Linked DNA regions of Hyphomicrobium denitrificans ATCC 51888. The protein of the gene in region 1 binds, or shares a complex with, the protein of each later gene. Links are inferred from orthologs where the notes say so. Each region holds a gene or a part of one and is shown on either strand. Other genes may lie near its edges. The genes, in order: metK and groL.

Region 1 (4,273 bases):
CGTCGAAGCGGATAAGTTCGCGTGGCTGCTGCCGTTCGCGGTGACGCTGCTGCCCGCCGGTCTCGCGCTCTTCTGGGCCGCAGCGGCGGCGCTGGCGCGTAGATTCTGGCTGCCGGGTCTGGCGCGGGTTTTCGTGTTTGCGATTGCGCTCGGCGTCGTCGAATGGCTGCGCGGACATGTTCTGACGGGGTTTCCGTGGAACGTGCTCGGTTATGCGCTGACGTACCCGCTGCCGCTGATGCAAAGCGCGGCGCTGTTCGGAGCCTATGGGCTGACCGCGATCGCCGCTTTCGTCTTTCCAGCGCCTTTGGTGATGATGGCGGACCGGGACGAGCGGCTGCGTTTCGCGGACGTTGCACGCGCGATCGCCGTGGGTGTTGGTCCGATCGCCGCGCTTTGCCTTTACGGCGCTTGGCGGCTTTCAGCGCCGGAAGCCTTCGTTCCCGACGTCAAGCTGCGCATCGTTCAACCGAGCGTGCCACAGCGCGAGAAATGGATGGCGGAGTACCAGCGCCGTATCTTCAACGATCACATCGCGCTGTCGCTCGCCAACCCGAAGGGCGAAACGGATTCGCTCGCGGGGATTACGCATCTCGTCTGGCCGGAAGCGGCGATGCCGTTCTTTCCGCTGGAGACGCCGGCAGCGCTCGACATGCTCGCGGCGATGCTACCGCAGGGCACGACGCTCATCACGGGCGGGATCCGGCACGATCCGCCGCTCGGGTCCGACCGGCGTCTGCTTCCGGGGACGCGCGTTCTGAACAGCATTCTCGTATTCAACGAGGCGGCGAAGGTCGATGCCGTCTACGACAAGATCAAGCTCGTGCCGTTCGGCGAATATGTGCCCATGGAATCGGCGCTGTCGCACATCGGCATCGAGAAGCTGACGCACGGGCGCGGCGCGTTTGGCGAGGGCGTTACGCCGCGGCCGCTGATGACTATTCCCGGGCTGCCGCCAGCGCTGGGGCTCGTCTGTTATGAAGCATTGTTCGGCGGCGACGTCGTGCAGGGTGCGGCACGCCCGGGCGTGCTCCTCAACGTCACGAATGACGGCTGGTTCGGGCAGTCGACGGGTCCTTACCAGCACTTCCACCAATCCCGCATCCGCGCGGTGGAAGAAGGTGTTCCGCTGATCCGCGCCGCCAATAACGGGATTTCGGCTGTCGTCGATCCCTACGGCCGGGCGCTGCAGACGCTCGGTCTCGACGTCCGTGGCATCATCGATAGCGGCCTTCCGCAGGCATTGACGCCGCCGGTCTACGCGAGGGCGGGAGACTGGATGCTAGCGCTCGTCCTTGCGGCATTTTCGATGATGGCGGCCATTTCCGCTAAATTGCGCCGTTAATCAAGGATTTGCGGGCAACTTGTCACGGCATCGCTCGGCGATTGACCTTGGTCATGCGTACACCTAGGAAGTGTGCAAGCTATCTTGGGTTTTACTGTTGGCTGTAGAGCGATGGCGGACGACATTTTGATCGTAGAAGAATCAAGCGAGGAAGTTGCACGCGGATCGCGCCGTGCTAACCCCATGGACGTTCACGTCGGCTCGCGCGTCCGACTGCGCCGCATGTTGCTTGGAATGAGCCAGGAAAAGCTCGGCGAGCATCTGGGTCTCACATTCCAGCAGGTTCAGAAATACGAGAAGGGCGTGAATCGCATTGGCGCCAGTCGTCTTTTCGATCTGGCGAAGGTGCTCGGCGTTCCCGTGCAATTTTTCTATGACGAAGCACCGTCGGGTGTGCAGACGACAGGCAATGTGATTGCAGGCTTCGCGGAGCAGCCCGGCGAAAGCTACGTCGTCGATTTCCTCGGGACACGCGAAGGGCTGGAACTGAACAAAGCTTTTGCGCGGATTTCCGATCCGAAGGTTCGCCGCTCGATCGTCGATCTCGTGCGTTCGCTCGCGGGCGAGGAGAGCTGAGCAAAGCCGCGCGTCCGGTATTGCGACGCGGCTTGCGAATTTCGCGAATAGCATTCGGTCGTGGATCGGACGAACGGCTTCAGGTCCGTGAACTTGACCGCGAAAGCTAGGACTGCGACAAACCGGCGCTTTTCCGAAGGTCGGCACCTGCTACATCGGCTCTGCCTTCCGTTAGGCACATCGGAAGCAAGTTCCTTCAACATGGGGGCCAAAGTGGCGCGAAAGTCTTTCCTCTTCACAAGCGAGTCCGTTTCCGAGGGCCACCCGGACAAAGTCTGCGACCGTATCTCGGATGAAGTCGTCGATGCGTTCTATCGCGAAGGCCAGAAAGAAGGCCTCGATCCGTGGAGCATCCGCGCTGCCTGCGAGACCATGACGACGACCAATCGCGTCATCATCGCCGGTGAATCGCGCGGGCCGCGCGACGTGACGGTTGCGGCGATCGAAGCCATCACACGCAACGCCATCAAGGACATCGGCTACGAGCAGGATGGCTTCCATTGGGCGAACTGCAATATTGAAGTCCTGCTGCATTCGCAGTCGTCCGACATTGCACAGGGCGTCGACGCCAAGCAGCCGACGAACCAGGAAGAAGGCGCGGGCGATCAGGGCATCATGTTCGGATATGCCTGCAACGAGACGCCGGAGCTGATGCCGGCGCCGATCTACTATGCGCACAAAATTCTTTTCGATCTCGCAGCGGCGCGGAAGGGCAAAGTCGGCGATGCCGCGAAGCTCGGTCCGGATTCGAAGAGCCAGGTGACGGTGCGTTACGAAGACGGCAAGCCGGTCGGCGTGACGCAGATCGTCGTCTCGCACCAGCACATCGACGAAGAGCTCAGCTCGCGTCAGGTGCGCGAGATCGTCGAGCCCTACGTTCACAAGGCGCTGCCCGAGGGCTGGATCGGCAAGGATACGATCTGGCACATCAACCCGACGGGCAAGTTTTTCATCGGCGGTCCGGACGGCGACACCGGTCTCACGGGGCGCAAGATCATCGTCGATACGTACGGTGGCGCGGCTCCGCACGGCGGCGGTGCGTTCTCTGGCAAGGACCCGACGAAGGTCGACCGTTCGGCGGCATATGCTGCGCGCTATCTCGCGAAGAACGTCGTTGCGTCGGGGATCGCGGATCGCTGCACGATCCAGCTCGCTTATGCGATCGGTGTCGCGAAGCCGCTGTCGATCTACGTCGATACGCATGGCACCGGCAAAGTCGACGAAGCTGTGATCGAAGCGGCTCTCGGCAACGTCATGGATCTGACGCCGCGAGGCATTCGCGCGCATCTCGATCTCAACAAGCCGATTTATGCACGGACGTCGGCCTACGGTCATTTCGGACGTCCGGCTGACAAGGACGGCGGCTTCTCGTGGGAGCGCACCGACCTCGCGCCGAAGATCGCCAAGGCCGTCGGCTAAGGACATCGGTAAGTTCGCTTAACGGAAACGGCTGCGAAAGCGGCCGTTTTTCTTGGTTCTCAGTCGATCTATTGACCTCACTCCATGGCTGGGCGTGGCCCGGCCATCCAGAGCCAAGGCGATAACGTTCATAACTTAACCCTGGATGGCCGCCTCAAGGGCGGCCATGACGTGGGTGGAATGGTGGCGCAGGTCGTGACTGGCGACGTTGACGAAAACGACGATCACGAGCGTGAGCTTCGATCCTACGGGCGGCGCCGGGGGCGAAAGCCGAGCGCGCGTCAGGCGGCGCTGTTGCGTGACGTGCTTCCGCGCGTCGCTGTCGATCCGCAGGCATTACCCGAGGCAGTTCATACATGGCTCGAGATCGGCTTCGGCGGCGGCGAGCATTTGCTGGAGCAGGCGCGGCGCAATCCGCAGGCTCTGCTCATCGGCTGCGAGCCGTATGAGGATGGCGTCATCAAGGTGCTGACAGCCATCGAGGACGACGGCCTCAAAAACATCCGCGTTCACATGGGCGACGTGCGCGACGTGCTGCGTCAACTGGCGCCGGGCTCGCTCGATCGTGCGTTCGTTCTGTTTCCGGACCCGTGGCCGAAGCGGAAGCACCGAAAGCGGCGGCTGGTTAATTCTTCGTTGCTCGATCTGCTGGCGCGGGTGCTGAAGTCCAATGCCGAGCTTCGGATCGCGACAGATATCGGCGATTATGCGCGGACGATGCTCGAGGCTTTCCAGCATGAACCGCGCTTTATTTGGCAGGCCGAAGGACCCGACGATTGGCGCGTGCAACCCGCCGACTGGGTCGAAACCAAATACGAATCCAAGGCCGCCGAGGCCGGGCGGCGACGCTATTATTTCCGCTTTTTGAGGGCCTGAGGGCGTTCGAGAGCCTTGCGCGTTGGCTCGACTTCGCCTATCTAGCAGTCATTCCAA
Region 2 (17,119 bases), 970 kb from region 1 along the record:
AGTTCCTGCGCTTCGCTCGCACCGGCGACGTGAGCGACAACGCCGTCCGCGGTCATCGCCTGCACGCGCGGGCTTGCCGCCGTGATCTTCATCAGCGCGACGGCGCGCGCGAGCGACGTATCGAGCGACTCGGACAGGCGTCCGGTCATCGCCAGCGTACCGATCGGATCGGCGCCGAACGAACCCTGCCGCTCGGCGGCTTTGACGCCGCGCGCATCCCAGACGCCGGTCAGCGCCAGTGCCGCATCGAAGAACGCGTCGCCCGCGACGAGCACGATCGGGCAGACGTCCAACAGCACGCCGTCGAGCGCAGCGCCGAGCGCTTCTTTCGTCGCCGCGAGCCCGTTGCCGAAGCCGACTTGCAGGCCGATCGACGTCACGCCACCAGCCAGATCTTCAAGGATGGCGGTGTTCGCTGCCTTGGGATCGCTTTCGATGTGGAACGTCCGGATGTCCCAACCGCCGCTGACCGCCTTCGTGCCGCGCGTGAACGGCGCCTGCCCAGGTAGCGCCTCGGCGGCGCTCGCAAGCGCGTCGGCGCGTGTATAGAGCGGATCGATCTTCAGCCCGTCGGCCGTCCGCCGGACGAGCCGCTTCTCGAAATCGGCACCTTTGAGTGCCTTATCGACGAGCGCGCGCCATTGTTCGACCTTGGCGGCGGGAAATCCTTCCGCAAGGTGCGTTTCGTTCGTCTCGGAGGGCGAGCGGCTCATTCGATCGGGCTCCTGGAGCGCAGTGGACTAAGGTGAAAATATTCGCCCCGGTATACCCGGTCGAGAGCCCCGCGCGAGCCCGAATTTTGGCCTCCGGCGTGGCCCAATTGCCGCGCGCGCTCCGTCGCCACCTCCTATCGCGTTTGCCTCGATCCGGATGCCGTGGCATCTGGAGCCAGCTGGCCCGCGAGTCGGCGCCATTTAGGGATTGCGAGGGTCGCACATGACTGGAAAGTCCGGCACACCGGGGTCTCAATCGGCCATCGCCGATCCCCGCGACTACGTGCAGGATGGGGCCGTCCTCATCGGTGTCAGCAAGTCCGGCCACGAGCCGGCGGCCGAAACCCTCGAACTGTCGCTCGCCAACCGCCACGGCCTCGTGACAGGCGCCACCGGCACCGGCAAGACGGTAACTCTGCAGGTCCTGGCTGAGGGCTTTTCCGCCGCCGGCGTGCCGGTCTTCGCTGCCGACATCAAAGGCGATCTGTCCGGCATCGCGATGACGGGCACTCAGGCCCCGAAGCTCGTCGCGCGCGCCGCCGAAATCGGCATCAACAACTACGGCAACGCAGCGTTCCCCACGGTGTTCTGGGATATCTTCGGTGACGCTGGCCATCCCGTGCGCGCCACGGTGCAGGAAATGGGACCGCTACTCCTCTCGCGCCTGATGGAGCTGACCGAGCCGCAGGAAGGCGTCTTGAACATCGCCTTCCGCTGGGCGGCCGACGAGCGCGAAGCCGGCGATAGGAACATGACGATCCTCGATCTCAAAGATTTGCGCTCCGTCATCGATGAGATGGGCAAGCGCGCCTCGGAGATCAGAAGCAAATACGGCCACGTCGCGACGTCGACCGTCGGCGTCATCCAGCGCCGCCTTCTGGTGCTCGAAGAACAGGCCGCCGACAAATTTTTCGGCGAGCCGGCGCTCGACATCATGGATTTCATCAAGACGACGCCCGATGGGCGCGGCGTCGTCAATATTCTTGCCGCCGAGAAACTGATGGACACGCCGCGTCTCTATTCGACGTTCCTGCTCTGGCTGCTGACAGAACTGTTCGAAAAGCTGCCCGAGGTTGGCGATCTCGACAAGCCGAAGCTCGTGTTCCTGTTCGACGAGGCGCACCTTCTCTTCAACGAGGCGCCGAAGGCCGTGCTCGAACAGATCGAGCGCGTCACGCGCCTCATCCGCTCTAAGGGCGTTGGCGTTTACTACGTGACGCAGAGCCCCGCCGACGTGCCCGACCGTGTTTCGGCTCAGCTCGGCAACCGCATCCAGCACGCGCTTCGCGCCTTCACGCCGAAGGAGCAGAAGGCGATTCGCGCTGCGGCTCAGACCTTCCGCTCCAACCCCGCCATCGACACCGAACGCGCGATTCAGGAGCTTAAGGTGGGTGAGGCCCTCGTCTCTCTGCTTCACGGTAAGGGCGAGCCGTCGATGGTCGAGCGGACCCTGATCCGCCCGCCGATGTCGCGGGTGGGTCCGCTGACGCCCGAAGAGCGCGCGTCCCTCGTGGAAGCGGATAAAGCCAATTTCAGCAAGTATCGCCAAACTCTCGACCGCGAATCGGCTTACGAGCGGCTTCAGTCCCGCAATACGTTCGGCGGCCAGATCAAAGAGAAACTATCGAAATTCCCTAATATCTTCGGTTTCAAGAAATGACCTGCCAACTCTGTTGAAAGTAACAGTTGGACTCATTAGTTTTTCTTAGATTCGCGGATTTTGGGCCGCCCGCGGCGTGGGCCGAGAATTGAAGCGCCGGTTCCGGCGACGAGGAGAGCAGCACATGGGCTATTTCCGCTTCCGCAAAACATTCAGCATTTTGCCTGGCGTGCGCATCAATCTCAGCAAGACCGGCGTCAGCTCGAGCATTGGCGGCAACGGCGCGACGGTCAACGTCGGCAAGAACGGGCCGATGGTGACGCTCGGCATTCCCGGCACTGGCCTCAGCTATCGTACCCCGGTCGGTCTCGCGCTGGTGCTCATTTTGCTGGCGGTCGCAGCCATCGCGGGCCTTGCGTATCTCTTCGCTCCCGAAACGGTCCGCACGCTCCTGCACTGGTGGCAGCCGCGATGGTTCTGAGCGTTGCCGTCCTTACGGTGCTGACTGTACTGAGCTTTGCCAGCCGGAATTAGCAGCCACTTTATTCGCGCTCGCCTTGCTCGCTTGGGGCTTCGCCAAGGAAGGCGCTGCGCCGAGTTCGGGAATTCGCGCCTTCGCAGGCGCGTTGGATTGATAACGGACGCCGACCGGCGCCTGCCCCGGCGGCGATTTCAGCCAGATGTTTCGGCGGCCTTCCCGGATACCTTCCTCGTAAAGGGCTGTCTGGTACTTCGGATCGTAAATCTGGGTCGTCTTGAAGTCGAACGATGCCGGAACCGACATGAAGTTGAAGTCTGCACCCGCGTCGAGCGCGATCCGATAGATATGATACAGCTCGCCCTGGTTCTGGCTCTTGATCAGCGTCGAAATCGCCCGTGACGCGATTTGCAAGGTCGTCGCCTTGACGACTTCCTGCTCCGGCGATGCCTTGCCATTCTTGATGATGAAAAATCTGCGGATCGGCGGCTTGGGATAAAGGGAGTCGAATGCCTGCAGCGGCGCTTCCGCGGGCAGGACGAAAACCTCGCGCGTCGTGCCGCCGTCGACGTGCAGCTCGTCGTACATCTTGCCGTCCGCCTCGACCTCGATCTTGACGGGTGGGAATGCCGCCGGAATGGCAGCCGATGCCAGGATCACACTACGGAACAGCTCGATCGCGCGCGGCGATCTGCTGAGCGCGATTTCGCCCATGTTCCAGACCACGGGCCGCTGCGCGTCGAGATTCGTCGTCAGCACCATCAGGATGCGGCCGCGTCTGTACTGCGCAGCGATACGGTCGAGAAATTCGCGGTCGACGTAATGCGCGATCAGTTCCTGCAGCGGCGTCGTATCGGCGAGCGCCGGGCCGCCGAACAGCGCCGGCAGCAGTTGCGTGGTGATGACTTCGTTCTGCTTGTACTGCGTCCAGATCGCTTTCAGCTTTTCGTCTTCCGACGGTCCGAGATACGCGAACGGAGCGATGATGGCGCCGGCGCTGACACCGGTGACGATCTCAAATTCTGGACGGTCGCCGCGCTTGCTCCATCCCGCGAGAACGCCCGCGCCGAACGCTCCGTCGGAACCGCCGCCGGAAAGTGCGAGCGTTTCGATCAATGGACGACCGTCGATGCGCTTGGCGCTGCGGGCGATTGGCGGCATGTGCGCCGTGCGGCGCTTGATTTCCGCAATCGGATTTTTGGGAACTTCATCAGCCCAGAAACGCACGCCGTGCATGTTGGGGATTTCGGCTTCCAGTGCGAGCCTGGCGTCGCTGATGCCGTTACGCGGAATGGTCGCCGCGCAGCCCGTCAGGCAAAGCGAGAACGCCAACACCACGCCGACACAGAGCCTCGCCCTGTACACTGAATACCTCCGGACCCGAAAAACCCTCTAATAGCGCAAATGTTTTAAGGCACCCTCAAGGCCGGGGCAACGCGCGAGTGCCGCCGTGAGTACAACCTCTTGGCGCTGTGGCGTTCCGACGACGGTTGGAGGCTGCTTCAGTGTCCGGAGGACAAAAAGAGCGGCAAACCCCGCGTTTCGATCGCGTTTCGAGTGTACGTGTACGCCCCGGTCATGATCTCGGAGTGACGCCGCCAGTCGAGCGCGCCCATTCCGGGAGGGGTTGGGGGCACGAGAAGCCAATCGTCGGCCGTCAGGTGCCGTTCGAAATGCCCGCGATTGGCCATCAGGCTCCGCACAAGGACGGTCGCGGCCGAAGGAGCGTGCGGCGTCCTGCCGGTGCTCCGCGGATTCAAAAGCTGCCAGATCAGCTCGCGGCGCTTTGGAAGCGACGCGTAGTCGACCGGGAACTGCTGCCTGTCACCCGTGTCAAAACTCACGACGACGTTCGGCCCGCGCTTCAGACGGTGCATCGTATCGATCGGCACGTTGGCAATCACCGACCCATCGACGAGCATTCGTCCATCGTCGGTGTAAAATGGTGGCAGCAGGCCAGGGATCGCCGCGCTCGCGCGAATGGCCTGCCAAAGACTGCCCCGGCGATGAACTTCCGGTTCGTAGGCGGTCAGATCGGCCGAGACAGCGAAATACGGCTTCCACAAATCCTCGATGCGGACGGCGCCGTATTCCTTTTCGAGGTGATGATCGAAGTGCGCATGATCGAGCAGGCTGTAGCGAGGCACCGTATAGCGCGCCATCGCGCGGCCTTCGATGAACATGCGATGCACGCCTGCGTCGATGTCCAGGGGATCGGCATCCTGCGCGATCGCCGCCGCCATCGCCGCGCCGCCCGACGTTCCGCCGATGAGATCGAAACCGACGCCGGCTTCGCGAAACGCCTGGTAGATTCCAACGTGTGCCGCGCAGTACGCACCGCCGCCGCAGGCGACGAAGCCCAAGGCTTCGCCAACGATGAACCGCCAGAGGCGCGCCACGTCTTCGCTGTCGCCGAGCGCAACATGATGGTGCATGGCGGGCTCGCGGCCGACGAGCCAATGCCGCGTGCCTTGCACGATCCCCTTGCGGCGATGAACGATGGCCATTCGTCGTGAGTGCGGCGGGTGCAGCGTCAGCGCGAACGCTTCCAACGCGCCGAGCGGCACGGCGCATCCGATCGGATCATCCGATGACGCCGCGACGAGCAGCAATTCGTCGGCCTGGCGAATGCATTTCGCGCTCCACGCGGTCGGTTCGCGATCAGCGATGAAAACGACTGTAGAATAGCGGGTTTCGAGTTCGTTCAACGCCGCCGTCAGATCCTCATCGTCGCGCGGATCGCGTCCCAGCACATCGCGCAGCGTCTCGCGTGTTGCGATGACCGTGCCGGGACGTGCAGCTGCGATGCTCGCGAAATCGCGTAGGAATTGAGGATCGATTTGCACATCCGCGCATCCGACGACAGCAAGCGTTCGAGGCCGCGGGCGCGGAACATTAACGCCGATGTCGCGACGGAGATCGGCGTGCAGTCGCGTTTGCATAGCAAGACGCTCTGCGAGCGTCGCGGTGAGCGCGGCCCAGATCGCAGGCGACGCCTCGGATATCGAATTGAAGTCATCGCGCGTCAGTCGCACGACGACACCGTCGCGGATCGCTCGCACGGTCGCTGTTCGCGCGCCGCCGGTAAAAAATGCGATCTCGCCGATCGTCGATCCGTGCGTGATTTCCGCGACCGGTTCGTCATGCCCGTCGATCTCGACGGCAAATCGGCCGGATACGACGACATGCAGCGCGTCGGCGATTTCGCCTTGCCGGACGACGCAGTCTCCATGCCTCACGGATACGGGCTGCAGCCGTTCCTCGAGCGAACGCAAAACGTTCGGAGGCAAATCCCGAAACGTGGTGACGCTCGAAAGAGAGAAGGGCTTAAACGACATCGGGGCGCCGCATGGCAGACCTTTTGAGCCTTATACCATACCGGCGCCCCGGGAATCATAAGAAGCAAATGAGAACGCGAGGGGAGTTAACCCGCCAGCGCTTCGACATGCTCCCAATTCACGAGATTGTCGAACCACGCTTCGAGGTATTTCGGGCGCGCATTGCGATAATCGATGTAATAGCTGTGCTCCCAGACATCGACGCCGAGGATCGGCTTCGCGCCGTGCATTAGCGGATTCTCGCCATTGGGAGTCTTCTGAACGTTGAGTTTTCCGTCTTTGATAACAAGCCAGGCCCAGCCCGATCCGAATTGGCCTTTGCCGGCCTCGATGAAATCGCCGCGAACCTTGTCGAAACCGCCATAGCCGTCGACCAGCTTTTCAATCTTGCCGGGAAGCTTTTTACCGCCACCACCCTTCTTCATCCACTGCCAGAAGTGCAGGTGGTTCCAATGCTGGCCGACGTTGTTGATGATGCCTGCATTCTTATCGGCATACGCATTCTTGCAGATATCTTCGAGCGACTGGCCCTCGTATTTGGAGCCGGCCAAAAGCTTGTTGCCGTTATCGACGTACGCGAGGTGGTGCTTGTCGTGGTGAAATTCGAGCGTTTCGGCGGACATGAACGGCGTCAGGGCGTCGTAAGCATACGGAAGATCGGGAAGTTTCAGTGTCATGAAAGGCCACTCATCCATTGGGTTAAAGGTAGCGCGACGCAGGAAAGTAGCTTTTGAGAGGAGTCAACACAAGCTAGCGATAACGCCTGCATCCGCCCTCGGGTTCCACGGATCGAAATTTTTTCCGATCGCAGGTCCATATGGTCGTTAGTCGGTCATTTTCCAGGATTCAGGCAATAGATTTGCGCACCGCAGAGCGCCGAACGAACGCAACGCTGTTTAATTCCGATTTTAGAAATTAGATCTTATGAACCAATAAAGCTTGCCCGCATTATAAAATGCTGCGACGTAGTAATGCCGGTTCTGATGTTTAAATTGGTAAGCACCATCAATTGCCGATAATTCATCGCTGTCCCGGAAGTTCGTATAATATGTATATTGACTTTGCCGCGGGCGTATGAGTTTTCTGCGCCACTTTTCAGACTCCACCATTGGCGGTGGATTTACCAGAGGTTTTGTTTTGTGATGCGAAAGGTAAAAAAAATGGCCGCCGTCAATGTCGACAAGCTTTCACTGAAAGAGCTTATTGATCTTGATGGAAGAGTAAAAAAAGCTCTGGCAATGGCGCGCGATCGCGAGCGGATGGAGATCAAGAAGCGGGTCGCAGATCTCGCGGAGACCCACGGTTTCTCGGTTGCGGAATTGTTCGGCGGAGCCCGCGGCCGCGGACCCGGAAAAACAAAGTCAGTAGGCGTTGCAAAATACGCCAACCCGGAAAACAAACTCGACACCTGGACCGGCCGCGGACGCAAACCCAATTGGGTCGTCGAACGACTGAGGAAGGGTGCCAAGCTCGCCGACTTTGAGATCTGACCGAGCGTCGCACGAGCGGACCGCCGATCTCCCAGAAGGTCGGCGGTCGCTGCCATCACTTCTATATTATCTCTATAGAAACAAAAGCCGTCAGCCGTCTGAATATTTGCGTGCTGCGGCGAAAATTTCCAAAAAATTATCGTTTGCCGGCCACGTTGCGGCCAAGTTGACGGCCGATGCGCTGGGCGCCTGCGCGAACAGTATCTGAAGCGGACGCTAACCCTTCGCCGCGCTGACCCTCCCGAAATTAGCACTCGATCCTTGACAGTGCTATCAACCGCTTCCATATAACCAGCGCGCAGTCACGGGGCGTCGCCAGCCGGGTTCACAAGCTGGGTTCGTCCTGCATGCAACTCCCCGTCGCTGCAAGCATACATCGAATCATCAAGCCAAATCATGAGGTTAGACCCATGGCGTTCCGTCCTCTCCACGACCGCGTGGTCGTGAAACGTATTGAGGAAGAAGCAAAGACTGCAGGCGGGATCATCATCCCCGATACCGCCAAGGAAAAGCCCCAGCAGGGCGAGATCGTTGCCGTCGGTCCGGGTGCCCGTGACGAGGCTGGCAAGGTCAACGCCCTCGACGTCAAGGTCGGCGACCGCGTTCTGTTCGGCAAGTGGTCGGGCAGCGAAGTGAAGATCGACGGCGAGGACCTCCTCATCATGAAGGAGAGCGACATCCTCGGAATTCTCGAAGTGACGGCCAAGAAAAAAGCCGCCGCTTAATTTCCTTCCCCTCCGAAGCATCAGTTAAATTCAGGAGTTGCTTAGATGGCAGCTAAAGACGTCAAATTTGCTCAAGACGCACGTGAGCGCATGCTCCGTGGCGTCGACATCCTCGCCAACGCGGTGAAGGTCACCCTCGGTCCGAAGGGCCGCAACGTCGTCATCGAAAAGTCGTTCGGCGCCCCGCGCATCACGAAGGACGGCGTGACGGTCGCGAAGGAAATCGAGCTCGAAGACAAGTTCGAGAACATGGGCGCGCAGATGCTCAAAGAGGTCGCGTCGAAGACGGCCGATCTCGCAGGTGACGGCACGACGACGGCAACGGTTCTCGCTCAGGCCATCGTCCGCGAAGGCGCGAAGTCGGTTGCAGCCGGTTCCAACCCGATGGATCTGAAGCGCGGCGTCGATCTTGCCGTTCAGGCCATCATAGATGACCTCAAGACCAACTCGAAGAAGGTCACGAAGGATCAGATCGCTCAGGTTGGCACGATCTCGGCCAACGGCGACGAAGTCGTCGGCAAGAAGATCGCTGAAGCGATGGACAAGGTCGGCTCGGAAGGCGTCATCACGGTCGAGGAATCCAAGACCCTCGATTTCGAACTCGATGTCGTCGAAGGCATGCAGTTCGATCGCGGCTATCTCTCGCCGTACTTCATCACCAACGCTGACAAGATGATCGCTGAACTTGAGAGCCCCTACATTCTCATCCACGAGAAGAAGCTTTCGGGTCTGCAGGCGATGCTTCCGGTCCTCGAAGCCGTCGTCCAGTCGGGCAAGCCCCTCCTGATCATCGCTGAAGACGTCGAAGGCGAAGCGCTCGCGACGCTCGTCGTCAACAAGCTGCGCGGCGGCCTCAAGGTTGCAGCCGTCAAGGCTCCGGGCTTCGGCGATCGCCGCAAGGCCATGCTCGAGGACATCGCTGTCCTGACGGGCGGCACGGTGATCTCGGAAGATCTCGGCATCAAGCTTGAGACCGTGACGCTCGACATGCTCGGCCGCGCCAAGAAGGTGACGATCGACAAGGAGAACACCACGATCGTCGACGGTTCGGGCAAGAAGGGCGACATCGAAGCCCGCGTGAAGCAGATCAAGGCGCAGATCGAGGAAACGACCTCGGACTACGACCGCGAGAAGCTGCAGGAGCGTCTTGCGAAGCTGGCTGGCGGCGTGGCCGTCATCAAGGTCGGCGGCGCAACGGAAGTTGAAGTCAAAGAGCGCAAGGACCGCGTCGACGACGCGCTGCACGCAACCCGCGCAGCCGTTGAAGAAGGCATCGTTCCTGGCGGTGGCGTTGCACTGCTTCGCGCCGCGAAGTCGCTCGACGCCTTGAAGCCCGAGAACGACGATCAGAAGGTCGGCATCAACATCGTCCGCAAGGCGCTGCAGGCTCCGGCCCGCCAGATCGCTACGAACGCGGGTGAGGATGGTTCGGTCATCGTCGGCAAGATCCTCGAGAACTCGAAGTACGCGTACGGCTACAATGCGCAGTCGCACGAGTACGGCGATCTCTACGCCCAGGGCGTCATCGACCCGACGAAGGTCGTGCGTTGCGCGCTGCAGGACGCAGCCTCGGTTTCGGGCCTTCTGATCACGACGGAAGCCATGATCGCCGACGTGCCGAAGAAGGACGCCGGCCATTCGCACGGCGCGCCTGGCGGCGGCATGGGCGGCATGGGCGGAATGGACTTCTAATTTGATTGCGCCGGGCGACTCCCCTTCGGGGAGCCGGCCGCCCGGCGCGTCGATCCTCGCCTACGCAATATTTTCGCGCCTTCCGGCCGGCTCTTCGGAGAAGAGTCGGAAGGCGCAAATAAAAAAGCCCCGCAGTCGCTGCGGGGCTTTTCTATTTTAAGGTCTGTTATTGGACGACGAACTCGTTCGTCGAGGGAAGAGGCCCTTTGCCCCAATAAGACGTCGCGTTCGCACGATCGAACGTCGCGCCGTCGCCCTTGGCTTGATAGAGCGAGACCCAAAGCGGGCTGCCTTGCTTCACTTCACCCGAAATCGGGATTTTCACGTCGCGATGGTCGCCCGCGGTGAGGGCCATCGATCCCAACACCGTATTGTCGGGTTTGCCGTGCTGATCGCTTCCGTAGACGACCGCGAAGCTTTTCTGCGGAGCGTAGGCGTAGGTGAGCTTTACGTTCGAACCGTCGAGCTTCTGGTTGAATACAATGACGGATGCGGGAGCGATGGTCGCGTTGCCTCCCTGTTCCTGCATCGCGAAGGCGGGCGCGGTCAGGCTCGCAAGTCCACAGGCAAGCGCAATCACGGAAACACTCAAACGTGCCGGCATAACAGGCTCCTTGTCTCCTGCGGCGTCTCCCATTGAGACTGCCGATACATTCGACTTGGGCGTACCTGAGGCGCGTTCAATCGACGCCGTTGCTGAACTTTCCTCACGATTGCGAGAGTTTTTGTGAGAGCGCTGCGGACCGTCACGCGGCCTCGGCTCGGCGCGACCGCAATTTATAGCTGTGTACAGTTCGCCGCACCTGTTCGGTTTAGTAAATAATTCCTGTACATTTATTCTTGCGCATTACTGCAAAATTCGAAGACGAGCATCCGCATGAACAGTCATGCGCTGATGAAGGGGCGACTTTTTCTCAAAATCCAAGAAGAAAGGGAAGACTAGATGTCGGAAGATATTCTGTCCAAGCTCAAGGAGTTACATCAGGGCGTTCAATCGCGCATTGAGGCCACCTCGGACTGGAAGGCGATGAAAGCGGTCGAACGTGCGATCGGCGATCTGTCAGCCGCTCTGGCACCCGCGGAAGCTGCAATAGTCGAAGAGCAAGCGCCGGAGCAGGCCATTGCTGCTGCGGAAGCAGAAACTGAAGCTCCCGCAGCCGATGAGCCTGCGCCACCTGCAGAGGAAGCGACGGCGGAAGCTACTGCCGAGACCGCCGTCGTCGAAGAACCGGAAGCGGTCGCCGCAGAAGCAACAGCCGAAGAAGCTCCTGCGGAAGCCGCGGCGGAACCAGTGGCGGACGACACAGCATCCGAACAAGCCGCAGCTTCCGAACCGGCAGGGGACGCGACCGCAGACGATTCGGCGCCTGCTGAAGTTGCTGCGGAGGCGGCTGACGCCGAAGCGGTTTCCGATGCGGCGGCTGCTGAAATCGAAGCCGATCCTGTGTCTGAACCGGCTGCGGACGACACGGCATCTGCCGACTCGGCCGAAGCCGCTCCGATAGAGGCAGCGTCAGAGGAGGCAACGTCAGCCGACGATGCACCAGCAGAAGCTTCAGCCGAAGCCGAAGCTCCAGCATCGGCGGAGCCCGTAGCGGAAGCTGCACCGGAATCCGAGGCTGCTCCCGCCGAAGAGGCAGCGGCGGAATCGGATCAGCCTGCGACCGAGCATTCGGCGGAGGCCGACGCACCAGCCGTGTCCGAAATTCCTGCCGAGGACAAGGCTCTCGTCGCTGAGATCGTCGCGAATGGCGCCGGCACTCCGAAACCGGAAGCACCCGCAGCAAATCCTTGATGCACCGCATCTCATTCTGACGCATCCGCTAGGAGCACGCAGAAAGCCCCATCCCGCGGGGCTTTCTTTTATGTCCATCGCGACTCATCGATCACATTTTACTTTCGGGACTTTTCAATCGCGGCTCTAGGAGCCAACCTAAAAGCACTCCGGGACGTCAACCAGAGAGAGGCAAAGCGATGGATGCCGTCGAAATTCAAGCGCACGCGCGACAGCTCTACGAAGCTCATGGTGCAAAAGCGCTGGCAGAGGCCGCACACAGAGTTCGCGAATTCGAAGAGCGCGGCGACAAGCGTCTCGTTGATGACTGGCGGAGAATTCAGTCGGCGCTGCAATTGATGCGCGGTCCGCACGTTAGCTGACGGGTGCCACGCGTCGAAATTTTTCAGCGATTGATCTTCGCCATCGCCGCGTAGCCAAATCGGCCCTGATGGAAAGAGGACACTAAGCCGTGCCGCTCGGCCACGGCGCGTACAACGTCGTGCAAGTTTCGACGCGGCGTCACGCTGAAGTGCGCGAGCCACGCAAGCATTGCCTTGCGCGCGACGTTCGGCATCTCGTCCATCGTTCCGAAGTCGACGACGTGCAACGCGCCGCCCGGCGCCAGCGTTGCGGCTGCCCGATCCAGCACAGCTTCCCACGTCGGAATCATCGACACCGCATATGAAATGAAAATTCGATCGAACGACGAAAGGCCGAACAGTGACTGCGGGTCGAACGCCGTCGCGTCGGCTTGTGCAACTTTGATCCTGTTGCTCTCGCCGCTTTTTGCGATCGAGGCGCGCGCGGTTTTCAGCATCTCCTCCGAGACGTCGAGCCCGAAGAAGCGCGCGTTCTGATAACGCCGCGCCGCGCAGATCAGATTGCGCGCCGTCCCGCAGCCGACTTCCAGCACGGTTCCATTCGCGGGCGGCGTCAGGTCGGCGATCATCTGATCGCGTCCCAGAAGATAATGCCGACGCGTCAGATCATAAATAAAGCGCTGGTGCCGATAGATGACATCCATGGCGCCGGCAGCAGTGTCCGACATCGGCGCTCCGTCAGTCGCGTTTCAGATAAAGGTGGAAGCCGCCGTAGATCGCCGAGCGATCCTTCGCGTGAATTTCAGCGGAGCGCGCCGCATCGTACGTCCAGCGCTCGAGCAGCGCACTCGAAACGCGTCCCGGCAGAATGCTCGGCTCGCCAGCGGTACGGAAAATGACGCGGGCACCCGGACGCGACGTGCGCGTGATCTCGCGCCACAGTGCGTTGAGCGTCGCATCGTCCATCCAATCCTGCGCATCGAGCAGGACATAACGATCGAGGCTTTCGGCGGGTTCGTTCGACAGAAAGCGGATCATGTTGTCATGGACGACGGTCACGCGGTTCGTGCGCGTTTTGACAGCCAGGAAGTTTGCCTTGTCGAGATAAGGCGGGCAGGGACCTTGTCCTTGCGGAGCGTAACGCCGCCCGAACGCCTGCCACGCAAAATAATTGTCCTTGAGATCGAAGCCCGTCGCGAGGCGCTGGGCGCGTTCCTTCAGAACTTCCGACATCGGCCGCGCGCCGTTGTCCGACAGCGCATCGTACTGCACGGGCGGGATGCCGAGCCCGAACAGCGAAGCCCGGTTGGACGTGATCCAGCGCAGCAGTGGATGGTCGAACGCCGGACCGATCTCGCGATCGAAAATCTCGCGCTGCTCGTCGATCGATTGTGCGTCTAGAATGCGCTTCGGATTGGCCCCGAGCATGCGCGCCATGACGTGTCCGCTCGTGATGAAGCGGCCGAGCAGTCCATAGCGGTAGAAATTGCGCGCGAAGCGCGAGATCCGCCGCCGTCCGCTGATGTCGCGGCCGTCCCAATAGGCGCGCGTCTCGGCGTCGAGATGCTGCGCGATCAGATCGCGATAGAGATGCACGTTACGGCGATCGTCGGCGGCGCCGAAAAAGCGATAGAACGTTGCGTGGTTCGGAAGATGCTGAGCGGCGGCGAGCTTCAATTTCAAAAGCGCGATATGCGTCTCGTTGAGATCGATCGCGATGATGCGCGCCGGGTTTCCGGTCAGGTAGCTCATCACGTTGCAGCCGCCGGACGCGATCGTCATCACACGGCTTTGCGGCGTGAATTCCAACGCCTCCATGTCCGCGCGTGGGTCTTCCCAGATCTGCGGATAGACCATCGAGCGGAAAGCAAAGGTGAAAGTTCGTTCGAGAAAGCCCGCCGCGCTCAATGCGCGGTTCTGGTGCACAGCCTCGCTGAGCAGGTCGACGCTGGTCGGTTCGAAGACTTTCGCGGATACGTTCACACACGATCTCCCTGATCGCCGCTTTCGCTACGGCATTTGAATTCTTAGGCGGCCTCGATCAGCCAACGTCCCGACGCGGCCTGCGTCGCGCGCTGACCGATGTGCTCTTTCCATCGGATGATTTCGAATTGGCCGTCGAAGCGCTCGCCGATCGCGGTGCAGCTTTCGACCCAATCCCCGCAATTGAGATAATGAATGCCGTCGATCATACGATTGTTCGCATGATGGATGTGGCCGCAGATGAGACCATCGGCCTCGCGGCGGCGCGCTTCGGAAGCGAGCGCATCCTCGAATTCGCCGATGAAGTTGACGGCGCTTTTGACCTTGAGCTTCAGGAACGCCGATAGCGACCAATGCCCAAGGCCCAGCATGCGCCGCGCGTAATTCAGCGGCACGTTCAAGGCCAGCGCCGCATCGTAAGAACGGTCGCCGAGGAACGCGAGCCAGCGCGCATAACGCACCACGACGTCGAATTCATCGCCGTGCAGAACGAGGTAGCGCTTGCCGTTGGCGCCTTCGTGGATAGCGTCGCGGCGAAGTTCGACGCCGCCGAAGTTCATGCCCGCATAGTCGCGCAGACCGTCGTCGTGATTGCCGGGAATGAAGACGACGCGCGTTCCCTTGCGCGCCTTGCGCAGAAGCTTCTGCAGAACGTCGTTATGACTTTGTGGCCAGTGAGGGCCGCGACGGACTTTCCAGAAATCGACGATGTCGCCGACGAGGTAAAGTTGCTCGCTCTCGACGTAGCGCAGGAAATCGAGAAGGGCTGGCGCTTGCGAATTGCGCATTCCGAGATGGACATCGGAAAGGAATACGGCGCGGTAATTCAGTTCCCCGGATGCGGTCGCGGCGCTCAAGTTCGGCCCCCAATCGCCAAGCTTTTCATGCCAAGCGAAGGACCGGATTCATGTTACACGCGTATGACGGCAGCCTGCGACGCGTCGCGACTGGAGCGGTTAATTTCACTCATATGTGGCGGCGCGACCTAAAATTCAATGCGCTGGAAAATGTGTTCCCAGACGAACAAGAGCGCGGTGTCGACAACGGCAACCATCAGAAATGCGAGAGAGATCGGGTAGGTCGACGATTCGGGCAGCCCGAGTTCAGATCCTCGGGTGGCGACGGCGAGAGCCGCAGTGAGACTGAAAAGTGCGAGAACTGCGAAAACGATCTGAACGTATTTTAGCGAACGAGCACGTTCGTGACGAAAATCATCCATCCGGGCATTCCCCTCGACGCGGTACAAACGAAACCCCGGGCTGGGACCATAAGCACTGTGCTGAGCAGTTTGAAGTAAAATTTAATGCTTTGTTAATGAACTACGTTTGTCGCAAAAGCTTTAAACTTTTCTAATTGCAAGGCGCGATCGGCCGGAAACGCGGCCGCAATCCACCACGTCTCGAACGCCCTCAGAATCTCGCCGACGGACGGGCCCGCTGGTATCCCGAGGGCAAGAACGTCGCTGCCGCTGAAGGGCATCTTCGGCGGGCTCCAGCGGTCCACCAGAAGCGCGCGCTTGCGCCAGGCTGCATCGGTGGCGGCAGCATTCGAGCGCGCCCACGCGACGACTGCGGCCCGTCTAAAGGCCTCGGAGCCGAGACGGTAGAGCGCGGCGCAGGCAGCGGCTTCGGGCTGCGCGGGATCGAGACCCGGATCAAAGCTTGCCGCGGACCGGAGCGCGGACGCTTCGCTGTTGGAAAGGCGAAGCCTCTGCGCCAGCTCATCGACGTCGCCCGGGCCCGAAACGGCGAGCGCCGCCAGTCCGCAGATCACGTCTGGCGGCTGACCGAGGCCGGCTTCGATTGCCTGCAGCCGCGCCAGCCTCTCGGGATGCAAAGTGCCGGGAAGCACGAGCGCCAGAATTTCGCTCTCGTACATGGCCCGAACGACCTCAGCAGCATAGGGCGCCGCGAGCAGCTTCAGGAACTCGGCGCGAATGCGCTCGGCTGCGAGCTTGCTTAGACCTTGCTTGAGCTTGATCGCGGCCGCCAGTCCGTCGACGTCGAGATGGCCTTTGCCGTATTCGGCGCTGAAGCGAAAAAACCGCAGAATACGCAGGTAGTCTTCGCGAATGCGTGCTTCACCATCGCCGATGAAGCGCACGCGCCGCCTGCGAAGGTCGGCAATCCCGCCCATCGGATCGTAGATCGCCCCATCCGGCGCGCAATAAAGCGCGTTGATCGTGAAGTCCCGTCGCTGCGCATCCTCGTCCCACGACTGGGTGAATGCGACGGTCGCATGGCGTCCGTCGGTTTCGATATCGCGCCGAAGCGTCGTGACCTCAAATCCGACGCCATCGGAAACGAGCGTCACCGTGCCGTGCTCGATGCCCGTCGGATGCGCGCCGAGCCCCGCGCGTCGCGCAAGCTCGATGACGGCGTCCGGAACGGCCGGCGTAGCAAGATCGACGTCGATGACTGGGCGATCGATCAGCGTATTGCGAATTGCGCCGCCGACAACGCGAACCTCCGCCTGAGCCGCATCGAATGCCGCGAAAACGTTGCGAAGTGGTTTGGCGTCGAGCCATCCTGCAATGAGGCGCGGACGGGTCGCGGTAAGCTGCGTCATGACTCAAGGTTTTTCGGGTTGCGGTTCCTGCGCGCGAATTGTGCGGTCGGGTTCGAGATTTCTATCGTGCATCGATTGCGGAACATAGACGTCATTCGGCGCATTGGAGGTTCGCGTTGAGAAAGCCACGAGCGTCGTCAGCATGAGCGCAGCACCCGCGATGAACAGCTTGAGCAGCGGCGCATTGCGCATGATTTCGCCGAGCCCTTTCCATTCATCGTCCCGGAATGCCACCCACGCGATGTAGAACAGCGTCGGCAGCAGAAAGAAAAAGATGTTCTCGAAAACGATGCGGATCATGCGCTGAACAGTCTCCGATAAAGCGCGCGGATGATTCCGGCGGTCGCGCCCCAGATATAGCGTTCGCCGTAAGGCATGGCATAGAACCTCCGCTCGTTGCCGCGCCAGGTCCGGCTGTCGATTTTATGGTTGGCT

The links.
Region 2: the proteins of metK (region 1) and groL are in contact, whole or in part, in a cryo-EM structure (PDB 8P4O), measured with the Escherichia coli proteins. The link is inferred for Hyphomicrobium denitrificans ATCC 51888 from one-to-one orthologs.

The regions. Positions count from the first base shown.
Region 1 is NC_014313.1:3,565,323-3,569,595, forward strand. Bases 1,280-4,231 are described here. They hold metK (methionine adenosyltransferase), read left to right. Parts: upstream 1,280-2,122; coding sequence 2,123-3,340; downstream 3,341-4,231. Other genes in these bases: lnt (apolipoprotein N-acyltransferase), read left to right, coding at 1,280-1,345; HDEN_RS17290 (helix-turn-helix domain-containing protein), read left to right, coding at 1,457-1,921; trmB (tRNA (guanosine(46)-N7)-methyltransferase TrmB), read left to right, coding at 3,425-4,216. Outside these bases: more of lnt, read left to right, coding at 1-1,279. UniProt on the Escherichia coli protein: Catalyzes the formation of S-adenosylmethionine (AdoMet) from methionine and ATP.
Region 2 is NC_014313.1:2,590,111-2,607,229, reverse strand. Bases 7,793-10,712 are described here. They hold groL (chaperonin GroEL), read left to right. Parts: upstream 7,793-8,389; coding sequence 8,390-10,036; downstream 10,037-10,712. Other genes in these bases: HDEN_RS12550 (DUF7282 domain-containing protein), read right to left, coding at 10,203-10,640; groES (co-chaperone GroES), read left to right, coding at 8,030-8,344. In the rest of the region: HDEN_RS12595 (methylmalonyl-CoA mutase family protein), read right to left, coding at 1-713; HDEN_RS12590 (helicase HerA-like domain-containing protein), read left to right, coding at 937-2,373; HDEN_RS12585 (DUF4236 domain-containing protein), read left to right, coding at 2,498-2,794; HDEN_RS12580 (patatin-like phospholipase family protein), read right to left, coding at 2,807-4,156; HDEN_RS12575 (cyclic nucleotide-binding and patatin-like phospholipase domain-containing protein), read right to left, coding at 4,294-6,129; HDEN_RS12570 (superoxide dismutase), read right to left, coding at 6,216-6,806; HDEN_RS12565 (H-NS histone family protein), read left to right, coding at 7,290-7,619; HDEN_RS12545 (hypothetical protein), read left to right, coding at 10,980-11,831; HDEN_RS12540 (hypothetical protein), read left to right, coding at 12,011-12,193; HDEN_RS12535 (class I SAM-dependent methyltransferase), read right to left, coding at 12,217-12,861; HDEN_RS12530 (BtaA family protein), read right to left, coding at 12,872-14,116; HDEN_RS12525 (UDP-2,3-diacylglucosamine diphosphatase), read right to left, coding at 14,161-14,973; HDEN_RS12520 (hypothetical protein), read right to left, coding at 15,102-15,335; HDEN_RS12515 (CCA tRNA nucleotidyltransferase), read right to left, coding at 15,428-16,684; HDEN_RS12510 (hypothetical protein), read right to left, coding at 16,688-16,984; HDEN_RS12505 (CoA pyrophosphatase), read right to left, coding at 16,981-17,119.